2 regions of the Shewanella sp. CAL98-MNA-CIBAN-0140 genome follow, and region 2 is predicted to be linked to the other one. Evidence: riboswitches for the same ligand, from Rfam matches in the RefSeq annotation. Region 2 holds a riboswitch; the other holds the start of a gene.
What was found. Region 2 has a riboswitch for cobalamin ahead of AAEY93_RS07150 (TonB-dependent receptor). Riboswitches for the same ligand answer to the same signal wherever they lie in the genome.

Region 1 (5,530 bases), on a different contig from region 2:
ACCATAGAAACTGGCCATTTGATTGTAAAAATTCACCGTAGCTTGAATTAACGCCAATGCAGCGCCAGTACCCTCTCCAAGCCTTAATCCCAGCGACAACAATAGTGTAGCTTGTAGCTGTTGTAATAGAAGCTTATTTCCTTGCTCTTGCCACTGATGAGCAAAGACTCAATAATCTCTTGATGGTGGAAATAATGTTACCGCAACTCATGCTGCAGCAGTAGCGATAAAACCATCAATCATCACTCATATTTTTGTTCCCTAGCCACTAAAATCGCCCCAATCATTGACACGATTCTAACGCCAGCTAAAGGGCTAAAATGGCCCATGAACAGACTTACTCATGACGATGTAAGTCTAACGCTTGGTTAATTAATCGGGGGTTAGTGTCCTAGGTTGCATCATCAATTCCCGTGCATCGACCAATACACGGCTCAATACACTGCTCAACACATTACTCAATACATTGCTTAATACACTGCTTAATACACTGCTTAACACATTACTCAATACACTGCTCAACACATTGCTCAATACACTGCTCAACATATTGCTCAATACACAGCACATTACGCAATAATGATATTCAGCATAGCTGACATTACCGCAGTTGCGGCACAAGTATTGCCTATAACCATTTTACCCAAAGCAATGACATTGCAACCAGCACCAACAAGACGTGCACCCGCTGACGAGTATGCTCTAAGCCTTAGGCGACTTTTTCAAGCCCATTGCCGGCGCTAAATGTATCGCCTGAGCACCTGCGCCTAAACGTTGAACAATAACATTGGCTTAGCCCGTTAGCGGCTATAATATCGGGCAATCAATTATCTCAAGCTCAAAACCGACTTAACGACACTTGTCAGTCAATAAGATCTGTTAACGGCGTTGACGCAAAATAAACAAGAAAAATACACTGCCCAAAGCGGCAGTGATAATACCGACAGGCAATTCTTGGTTCGATAAAATACATCGCGCTATCACGTCAATCCACACCATAAATAATCCCCCCAACATCGCGGTTAAGATCAGCGGCTGACGTCCGGAAAACAATAGCCTAACCGTGTGCGGGATCATCAACCCCACAAAACCAATGCCCCCACACGTCGCCACCAACATCGCGGTGATCAGTGAACACAGTAACAACATACTTAAACGCAATTTAGCGACATTAATGCCTAAGGTGTGAGCGGTTTCATCACCCGCTTTTAGCGCCATAATTTGCCGTCTAAACGCCAACATAATTAACAAACTAATACCAACCGTCACACTGGGTAATAGTAAATTAGACCAACTGGCTTTGGCAAAACTGCCTAAGCTCCAAAATAACACTGATGCCGCAGCCTGTGGGCTAGAGAAATACAACAGCAAACTAGTTAGTGCGCCGAACAGAAACGAGGTCGCCACACCAGACAACAACATACGTTCAACTTGACTACTTTGACCAGAAGCCGACAATATAAACACAATCAATACCGATAAACTGGCGCCAATAAATGCCCCAATCGGGATGCTTAATGTCGACCAAGACCACCAAGGTTGTGCCGTAAAGCTTGGTTTTATCGACAATGCGCCTGAAAATATCTCCGCAAACAAGCCTGTTTGGCTGAATAATGACACCACCAACACAGCACCAAATGACGCCCCAGAGCTAATGCCAAATAAGTAAGGGTCGGCTAGCGGATTACGGGTCACGGTTTGCAATACGCTGCCCGCGATAGACAAGCCAGCACCAGCCACAAAGGCTAACAAAATCCGCGGCAAGCGTAATTCAAGCACAATACGTTGGCTCAACTCGATAGCATGCTCACTGCCATCAATAGAACTCGGTATGTCACCCCCCCATAAAGTATTGAAAATGATCAATACGTCATTAAGATCAATATTGGCTGCACCAAAACTGGCCGCAAAAATAGGGGTAAGTAGCGTGGCAAATACCAACAAACTGAAACACACATAATACCGACGTTGCGATGCATCAATCATGATCAGAGCATCCTTTCTTGCTTGCCTGGTAACCATAGAAATAACTGATGAGGGGGTTACCATGTTGTGGATGATCATTGACGTGGCAGCAAACGCCAAACACCTCACTAATTTGCCGCTCGGTGAGTACTTCTGTTGGGGTACCTTTAGCAATTAACCGCCCTTGGTCGAGTAGCAGTAATTTATCGCACATCGCACTGGCTAAATTCAGGTCATGTATAGAAGCAATGACACTGATCCCTAGTGATACGACGAGTTCAAGGATTTGAATTTGATAACGAATATCTAAATGATTGGTAGGTTCATCTAATATAAGAATATGTGGCTGTTGCACAATGGCTCGGGCAATTAGTGCACGTTGTTTTTCACCACCAGATAATAGCTCATACTGTTGCTGCGCTTTTTGCTGCAATCCCACTTTGGTTAATGCACTTAAAATACGTTCTCGGTCTTGCGCTGTGTTGGGGTCAAACAAGTTTTTATGCGGTGTTAGCCCCATTGTCACTAACTGCTCAGTAGTCATATCAAAATAATGCGGGGTATCTTGTTGCACCACAGCAATACTCTGCGCTAACGATTTAGAGGAAAAACCACTGATGGGTTTGGAAAAAATTTCAATATCGCCGCTAGTTGGCTCAATATAACGATACAAGCAACGTAACAGACTCGACTTACCCGCACCATTGGGGCCAATGAGCCCTAGCATTTGGCCTCTAGGCAAACTGAAATGAATATCAGCTAGAATGGTTTTATTATCGACTTGCCAAAAGAGATGATTGACATCCAATACTGATTCAGACATGTAAATGACCTCGCCATGTCCAATTAATTAACACATACATCTATTTAAAAACTCCCCTAAGTCACCCGCTTAGGCATGGATATTGAGGCAATTCAAAGCTGGTATCTGACTTATGCACCAATGGTTAATTGGTCCATCTACAGTTGCGGGTACAGTTTGGGCTTATCCCAATTCCCAATACCTTGAAAGGCACTATGATTATGGCGCTATGGTTCTGATGAGTCGATTATAACGCTATGGTTATTAAGCTATGGTTATTAAGCTATGGTTATTAAGCTATTAATATGATGCTTCGATTATAACAATATGATTATTAAGCTATTAATATAACGTTATGGTGATAATTCTATGACTATCAATATGACGCGTTAAGCCTATGTAATGCTCACTTTAGCTACCTTGCTATCCATTACAACAGATTGAAAACAGTCAAGCTTATCAATATCGTCAAGCCAATATATATCAAGCCAATAGATATCGAGCACCATAATAGCAGCATAGGGGATCGCTAGGTTAGCGAATAATCCGCTACATTGGCCAGCCTTAAGCACATATTCCATTAAGCAGCGCATCATGCCACCGTGAGTCACCAATAACGCACCGGGGCAATTGCCAACGTGAGCAGCTTATTTCATCTCAAACGGGTCATTTGTTTGACTAACAAGGCGCATTGACCCGTCAATAGCGAGCCTATTGCAAGTTAATGCAACGCAGTTAGCGGGATAAAGGACTGTTGGATAAGCCGTTATCTCCTGCGCTGAGGTTAACGAGTACGGCTATGTTACCAAGACCACCACAGAAGATGGCAATCTCGTTTATGCAGGAGTAATTAACGACCTTGAACGCAGTCACTTCTCGACATGCTGGCTCCTGCATGTCGAGGTCGTTTGGGTATCTGACCACTGCCATTACAAGATAATGGCAGTAATTTACTCCCTCTCGCTAAATTTTTTGATGTTTCTTCACCAAGCCAAAGTCAGCCAAAATCGCGTAGGCACAAGGAATAATAAATAACACCATCAAGGTAGAGGCAAAGATCCCGAATACGATTGAGACAACCAAGGGCTGTACTACTTGCGCCTGAAGACTCGTTTCGAGCAATAGGGGTAACAGACCTGCTGCCGTCGTCAGCGACGTTAAAAATACCGCCCTAAATCGTTCCCGACTGGCACTTACAACTGCTTCATGAACGCTATCACCTTCATCGACATGATGACGTATATATTGCACCAGCAAGATAGAGTCATTGACGACTATGCCTGCAAGGGAGATAAAGCCCATAATCGATGGCATAGATAGGTTATAGCCAAGTAGCACATGCCCCCAAAGCACGCCTATCAAAGACAAGGGTATTGCCAACATCACCACCACAGGCTCGAGGTAACTCCTGAATTGAAAACTGAGTATGACAAAAAGTCCAAATATTCCGATAAGGAATCCCTTACCAAGAGAGGCGCCCGTCTTCGCAGTCTCTTTTGCCGAGCCTTCGAAGTCGACCTTAACCCCAGGATAATCTTCAGTGGCTTGCGGCAGCCAATCGGATTTTATCTTAGCTAATGTTTCGGTGGAATTACCCTTGCGGTTGTCAACATCGGCCATCACGGTAACCGAACGTTGGCTATTGATCCGCTGAATACGGACATAAGATCGTTGATGCTCTAATTTGGCGATCGCCGACAGAGGCAACTGCTCCCCATTGGCTAACATAATGGGAAAGTTAGCCAATGCATGAAGATCGCCTGCTTGCTCCTTATTCAGCCTAACTTCAATTTCGATATTCTCGGGCCCAATTTGGATCTCATCGGCCCGTTGGCCAAAGAAAGCACTGCGCAGTTGATTGGCGACCAACTGACCATCGATGCCGAAGACTTCCGCTCCGGGCCTCAGACTGACCTTAATTTCCTCTTTCCCCGGACGCATATCATCGAGAATACCGTTGATACCATCGAACCTGACAAGATAAGATTGCAGCGACACCGAGGCCTGCTTTAGCATATCCAGATCATCACCTAGCAGGCGAACCTCGATATCACGACCCGCAGGCCCCATCGTTGGCTGCTTAAAGACCATAGACAAGGGGGCTGCCAGCTCAACCGTACCGTCGCGCCAATCTTCGATAAAATCTTCTATTAGCGTATTTCGAGTTTCGGCCGACAAGAGATCTAACCTAACCGTCGCCACATGAGGCCCTTTCTCGCCCGCATCGGCATTAAAATTAAACTGTGCGGTAATATCTTCAATAAGCTCAACGCCCTCTTCCACGTCTTGGGTATAGCGAGCAGCCGTCTCTTTAGCACTGAGGATCACTTGTTCGACAACCTCCTGAGTCGAACTCAATGGGCTGCCAGGTGGCAGGATAATTCTCACTTCGGCGATATCACCATCAAGTTCCGGAAAGGGCAAGAATTTCAACACGCCACCGGCAACCAGCGCCACAGATGAGAGCAAGATACCTAAGGTTATGCCAACGCTGGCGTAGCGCCAATGCACCACAAACCTAACCGCATTAACGAGTGTCGTATTACGAAACGTTTCGAATGCGGCTAAGAAATCTCGCTTAAATTTAAGCTCAGGCCTAGGCGCTTTCTTGGGGACATGGCTTAATGAATGGTTTAAATGGTTGGGCAAGATTAAAAATGCCTCAATCAAACTGATACTGAGCACCATAATCAGCACCGTCGGGATAGCTGAGAGTACGGCGCCCATCTGACCATCGAGCCCAAGTAAGCTACTGAAGATTAA
Region 2 (5,530 bases):
CGACAGGGGCTTGGCTGCCATCAGCTTGAGTGACCCGATGACGAGCGGGGATCACATTTAAGGTCGCACTCAGGGTTAACACTTGGTCATAATAAGCAAAATCCCCTACAGGCAGTAATTCAACACCTGCATCTGCTTGCCACTGCCAATGGGTGCGTTTTAATTCACAGGCAACGTTTTTCAACTCCGTTAATGTGGCTTCACTGCGCCAATAGCGCTCTAAAGCAAACTTCAATTCACGCTGACGTCCTATGCGAGGAAATCCTAAACTTGAAATTTTCATACTGCTTGCCTTTTCGTTAAGCAAAAATTTATACCATTTATGCAGAAAACCTGCATAGGCGTCTGGACGTCTAGAAGTTTATTGTGTTATTCTGTTGTCAAGCAATCGAATTGATTTCATCAAATAGTTGAGCAAGATTCATGTGGAGAGAAAATGATAGAGCTTAGACACCTTCGTACCCTGATGGCGTTAAAAGAAAGTGGCAGTTTAGCGGGTGCGGCTAAAAAACGGTTTGTCACCCAGTCGGCGCTTTCTCATCAAATAAAAGAGTTAGAGACACGGATTAACTCAAGTATTTTTGTTCGTAAGAGTAAGCCGTTAACCTTTACTCATGAAGGCTCACGTCTGCTAAATTTAGCGGAAGAAATCTTACCGAAAGTGATTGCAACCGAGTCGGATCTTAAACGCGGTTTAGAGGGTGAAAGCCAACAGCTTAAGCTCGGCATTGAATGCCATAGTTGTTTTCGTTGGTTAATGCCTGTTATTGAGCAATTTAAACAACATGCGCCAGCGGCTCAAATTGATATTTCAAGTCGGCATTTATTTGATTCACTCAATGCATTGCAGACGGGGAGTTTAGACATAGTGCTAACCTCAGATCCAGTGCCGGGACACAGTGTCGCTTACCAGCATCTATTTGATTTTGAAGTTAAATTAATTGTAGCCAGTGATAACGCATTAGCTCAACAAGCGTTTGTAACGCCAGCCCAATTGGCAAAGCAAACCTTAATTAGTTACCCCGTGCCGTTAGCGCGTTTAGATATATACAAACACTTTTTAGAGCCCGCGGGTATTGAACCTGGCGAGCAAAAGCAGTGTGATTTAACCTCAATGTTATTGCAGCGTGTTGCCTGTAATGACGGCATAGCAACCCTGCCAACTTGGTCTATCAGAGAAAGTCAGGGGCTGAATCTTACTGCGGTTAAATTAGGGGCAGAAGGACTAAAACGTCCATTGTTTGGTGCTTATCGCCGCGATGCCACTAATGCAAATTTAATCCAAAAGTGGCTCGAACTTGTAGCAAATGAAGGCATAATACTACAGCGGGTTGATCAGTAATTGTCGTTTAGATAACACGCGTCGAAGCACAAGTCCTGGAGAATCAGGGTTTTGTGTTTGGCGTAAGTTATGGGCAATTAAAAATTCATCGCGTAAATCATCATCCAAACCTAATGACTCAAATGCATCAAGTGATAACTGTTGTTGTTGCTTATCAATCAGTGATTTTATTACTGTCAATGATACGGGCCGAGATAACTCAGCATTTAAATAAGCAAAAGCCGTTAGCGCAATCACCTGACCAAACACACTAAATAATGCTAATGTTTGCATTTCATCCGCATCAATTTTAGTACCAACACCGATTTTATTATCTTCACGTAACTGTACTATACAATCCATCGCAATTATTTCATTTAAGGCCCAATAGCCTTGGACTAATTTTTTGTACGGTTCTGAAAGCTCATCAAGCCGTTCTTTAAGATAAAACGAAAACGCATAACGATAGATGTTCACTTGGCCTAAACGGATTAAGGCATCCTTGACACTTCGGCTTTTGGTCGATATCACCCCTGCTGTTTGTGCGGTATTACTGCGCAACAACAAATGGGCTGCCAACGCAGGGTCGGCAGACACTGTGTCGATAACAACTCTAATATCAGCTTCGTTAATCAAGGCTTTTTTTAATGGAAGTAATATGCCACGACGACCAATGACCTGTTCTTCATTGCCAATAATAGCTTGAACTTGAGTAAAAACTTGTTGCTCAAGATTAGTCATATCTATCGATTACCTTTTTAAGAATAAACACGCTATAAATTAATTTAACGATATATTAAAACGAAAGCCAGTAATAGTTTACTGGCTTTTATGGGTAACTATTTATTAAGCCAAATTATCTAGAAACGATAACCCGCAGTCAGTCTAATTGAGCGACCCGTACCAGAATAATAACCACTGCCAAACGCAGAGTAATAACCGGTACCAACATAGTCTTCATCAAGTAAGTTATCAACACGTAAACTGCCATTCCAACCAGCATGAGCATAGTTTAATGCAAGGTTGGTTAGCACGTAGTGGTCTAACTTATCACCGATATTACTGTTATCGCCTTCCATATAGCGCTCACCCGTATAAACACCTTCAACAAATGCTTGCCAATGATCGGCAAAGTCATAGCTCATGTAAGCCTTACCCGAATGCTTAGCCACCCAAGATAACGCTTTGCCGTCGTTTTCACCTTGAGTGAACTCTGCATCAATATAGTCGTACGAAGCACCTAGCAGCCAGTCATTTGATAACTGCACATCATAAGCCGTACTCACCCCAAAACGACGAGATTGATCCGCATTAACGTTAGCGCCACCACCATAAGGGCCGTCAGTTCTTCCGCCTTCATAAACAATCTCATCTTCTAACTCAAGTTGATAAGCATTGATTTTTAACGTTTGAGTGGCGGTAGTATAGTCCCAACCCGCTTCGTAAGAGCGGCCAGTTTGTGGATCTAAACCTTGTACCGTCAGCGGCGTAAAGGCTTGTTCATCTACTTTTGCAAAGCGGAAGTTATCATTGGCACGGACATAAAAACGATTTTCACTGCTTGGGCGATAGTTAAATCCTAACTCAAATGCATGCGCGTCGTTATCGATTTCAATACGGTTAGGATAAAGTAATTGGTCGTATAAATCGTCTGTTACTTCTGAATAACGCCCCCCGACGACATAGGATAATGTCGGCGAAATAGGTACCGATGCTTGCACATAGGCGCTGCTTTGTTGTTGTTCATTATTACGTTGAATATAAAGCGTATCAAAATCGGCTTCACCTTTGCTGACATCAATACCTGCAACAAAATTTAAATCACCGCGATCTAAATGATAATTGGCGCTAGCTTTAGGTGAAAAACTCAATAATTCACGTTCAATTCGCCCTGCACCGCCGAACAACACGCTGGTCGTTAACGAGTCTGAATAGGTTAAATCCGCGCCTAAGGCCCAAATATTATTTAACTGATATTGATAACCACTTCGCAGTGCGGTGCTCATTTCATGAGAGTATTCGCCCTCAGAAAAAGCCGCGGCTTGGCGTGGATCGGCCTCATATTGTGCTAACGTGAGTGCACCCGGCGTTTTACGATCGTTATCAAAATAATTAACTTCAACATAAAAATCTTCGTTAGCGGTTTGATACTGTACACGACCTAAAATAGATCCGGTTTCATTATCATTATTGTCGCGGTAATTGTCGCTTTCTTTATAGCTTGCCGCTAAAAAATAACGCCATTCGTCGTTAATGGAACCTGAAATATCGCCTTTAGCTTCATAGGTATCAAAACTGCCGCCACTGACTTGTAAGCCACCACTGGTTTCTGTTGGTGCCTTAGTAATGATGTTGATAACGCCGCCAACCGCTTGGTCACCATACAACACCCCTGCACTACCGGATAAAATCTCAACCCGCTCAACTAAGTTAAGCGGAATGGATTCAATACTCGGCGCAGCAATATCAATATTATTCAATCTGCGTCCATCAACTAAAATCAGCGTGTTGTTGGCCGCTTGTGATGCAGAAAATCCGCGCATAGAAAATACGCTACCCGAATTATTATCCGACACCTGAATGCCAGACTGTCCACGTAATAAATCGGTTAAATTGGTGACTCCGCTCATTTGAATATCGGCGGCATCAATAACATTGACGTTGGCCGCAATGTTTAGTGGATTGGCAAGATTACGCCCAATGACCACAATGGTTTCATCCATGCTGATAGCTGAAGACCCGGGGGATGTATCGGTTGACTCTGCCGCAATAGCATTAACCGTTGCCACACTGAAGACAGCACTTAATAGCAGTGCAATTTTTGTTGGTTTAGTACCCATTTACCTTTAACTCCTGAAAGGAAAAATGGGGCAATAGCGCCGTAATATAGATAACCACTGTCGCCCTAATCTACAGAAAAAATCGTCAGAATAAGTCAACAAGCAGTATCACATCACATTTCGAGATCTGCCCACCGAAATCATCGAAATCACCTTTAAGGCCGGTCTCCGGACTGAGGTTGTGGCGTTATACCGATGGCATAACCCGCGCGAGTCTAGATGATTAACGCAACCCTGTTGCGCACCTGACTCTCACCAATCACCGTTGCGGGGGCAGTACCAGATTTACACTGGTTTCCCGATTATCTTGCTTTGGTCTATCGATCCACTGCAAGCACCGTAAAGATTGACTAACTAATCTCAACCCGGGCTAATAAGCCGAGTTGAGGTTAACGCTTGAAATAACGTGAGTTGAGGTTCAACCCATCATTAAAAATATCTGTTTCGTTATGCCAGCATTAGCATTTAGTACCATAGTACCGTTTAATTATTGCTGACATCATAAAATAATAACGCAGAGATTATAACGGATCTAAAGGTGAACTTGATACCAACAAAAGAGTAACCTGCAGATTATTCAGCATGTAGAACAGTCAACTTGTTGGTTAGTGGCACCTAAGAGGGTTATCAACCACATGACGCCGCGCTAGGATTCGACGCTAGGGATACGTCATGAAGTCACGATAATTATCGATAGTGATAGGAGTCGTTTCGGTAGTAAACACGTCTGTTCGAATAGATTTATGGATTAGGTAGACATTTTCGTCATCACTTATTACAGAAAAATAGCCCATTTCGCCTTGTGGACGGCTGATATAGGACACATCTTCCACTGCTGAAGTGTCATGAATATTAGGCATACTGGTGCAGCCTAATAAACCATGTACCGCTTCGAGCCCGTCAACTTCAGAACTGCCAAGCTGTTGATAAACAATTTCCCCTTGGCAATGTTGTTGATAAGTCGCCGCCATTGAATCTAAAAAGCGTTCCGGCTCAACATCATTGGCTAACCCTTTGAACCCCTGCATGCAGACTAAACTAGACCAGTCATTTAATGACTCATGGGTTGGAATAAACTCAGCCATCGTCATGTCGCCACGTTTATCACTGAATGCAAGTTTCCAATCTAATGGCGGTAAAAAGCCGAACTTTGCAGACAAGGTTATGAGTTTCTGGACATCATCAGACATCACCATAACACCTGATGACTTATCAACGTCGCCAAATGCCATCTGTGCTGGAGGGGTAGCAGATGCACTACTGGGGAACAGGAACATTATTCCTAAACACCCCGAGCAGCCTATAATTGCAGCAATCTTGTTCATCCAAATGAATCCTTATTTGGTCAAGATAGAGATAAGTTGATCAA

Region 1: linked by a shared signal. The riboswitch ahead of AAEY93_RS15100 (ABC transporter ATP-binding protein) and the one ahead of AAEY93_RS07150 (TonB-dependent receptor) in region 2 are both predicted to bind cobalamin.

Annotation. Positions count from the first base shown of each region.
Region 1 covers NZ_JBEOPI010000030.1:8,305-13,834, reverse strand. The annotation lists partial or broken gene AAEY93_RS15120 (nicotinate-nucleotide--dimethylbenzimidazole phosphoribosyltransferase) at 1-311, opposite strand, end outside; gene AAEY93_RS15115 (hypothetical protein) at 373-558, opposite strand; gene AAEY93_RS15110 (hypothetical protein) at 570-638, opposite strand; gene AAEY93_RS15105 (FecCD family ABC transporter permease) at 880-1,986, opposite strand; gene AAEY93_RS15100 (ABC transporter ATP-binding protein) at 1,979-2,788, opposite strand; cobalamin riboswitch at 2,868-2,988, opposite strand; gene AAEY93_RS15095 (hypothetical protein) at 3,163-3,381, opposite strand; gene AAEY93_RS15090 (efflux RND transporter permease subunit) at 3,731-5,530, opposite strand, start outside.
Region 2 covers NZ_JBEOPI010000010.1:47,512-53,041, forward strand. The annotation lists gene metE (5-methyltetrahydropteroyltriglutamate--homocysteine S-methyltransferase) at 1-283, opposite strand, end outside; gene AAEY93_RS07140 (LysR family transcriptional regulator) at 437-1,342, shown strand; gene AAEY93_RS07145 (HDOD domain-containing protein) at 1,322-2,062, opposite strand; gene AAEY93_RS07150 (TonB-dependent receptor) at 2,182-4,161, opposite strand; cobalamin riboswitch at 4,304-4,518, opposite strand; gene AAEY93_RS07155 (hypothetical protein) at 4,821-5,486, opposite strand.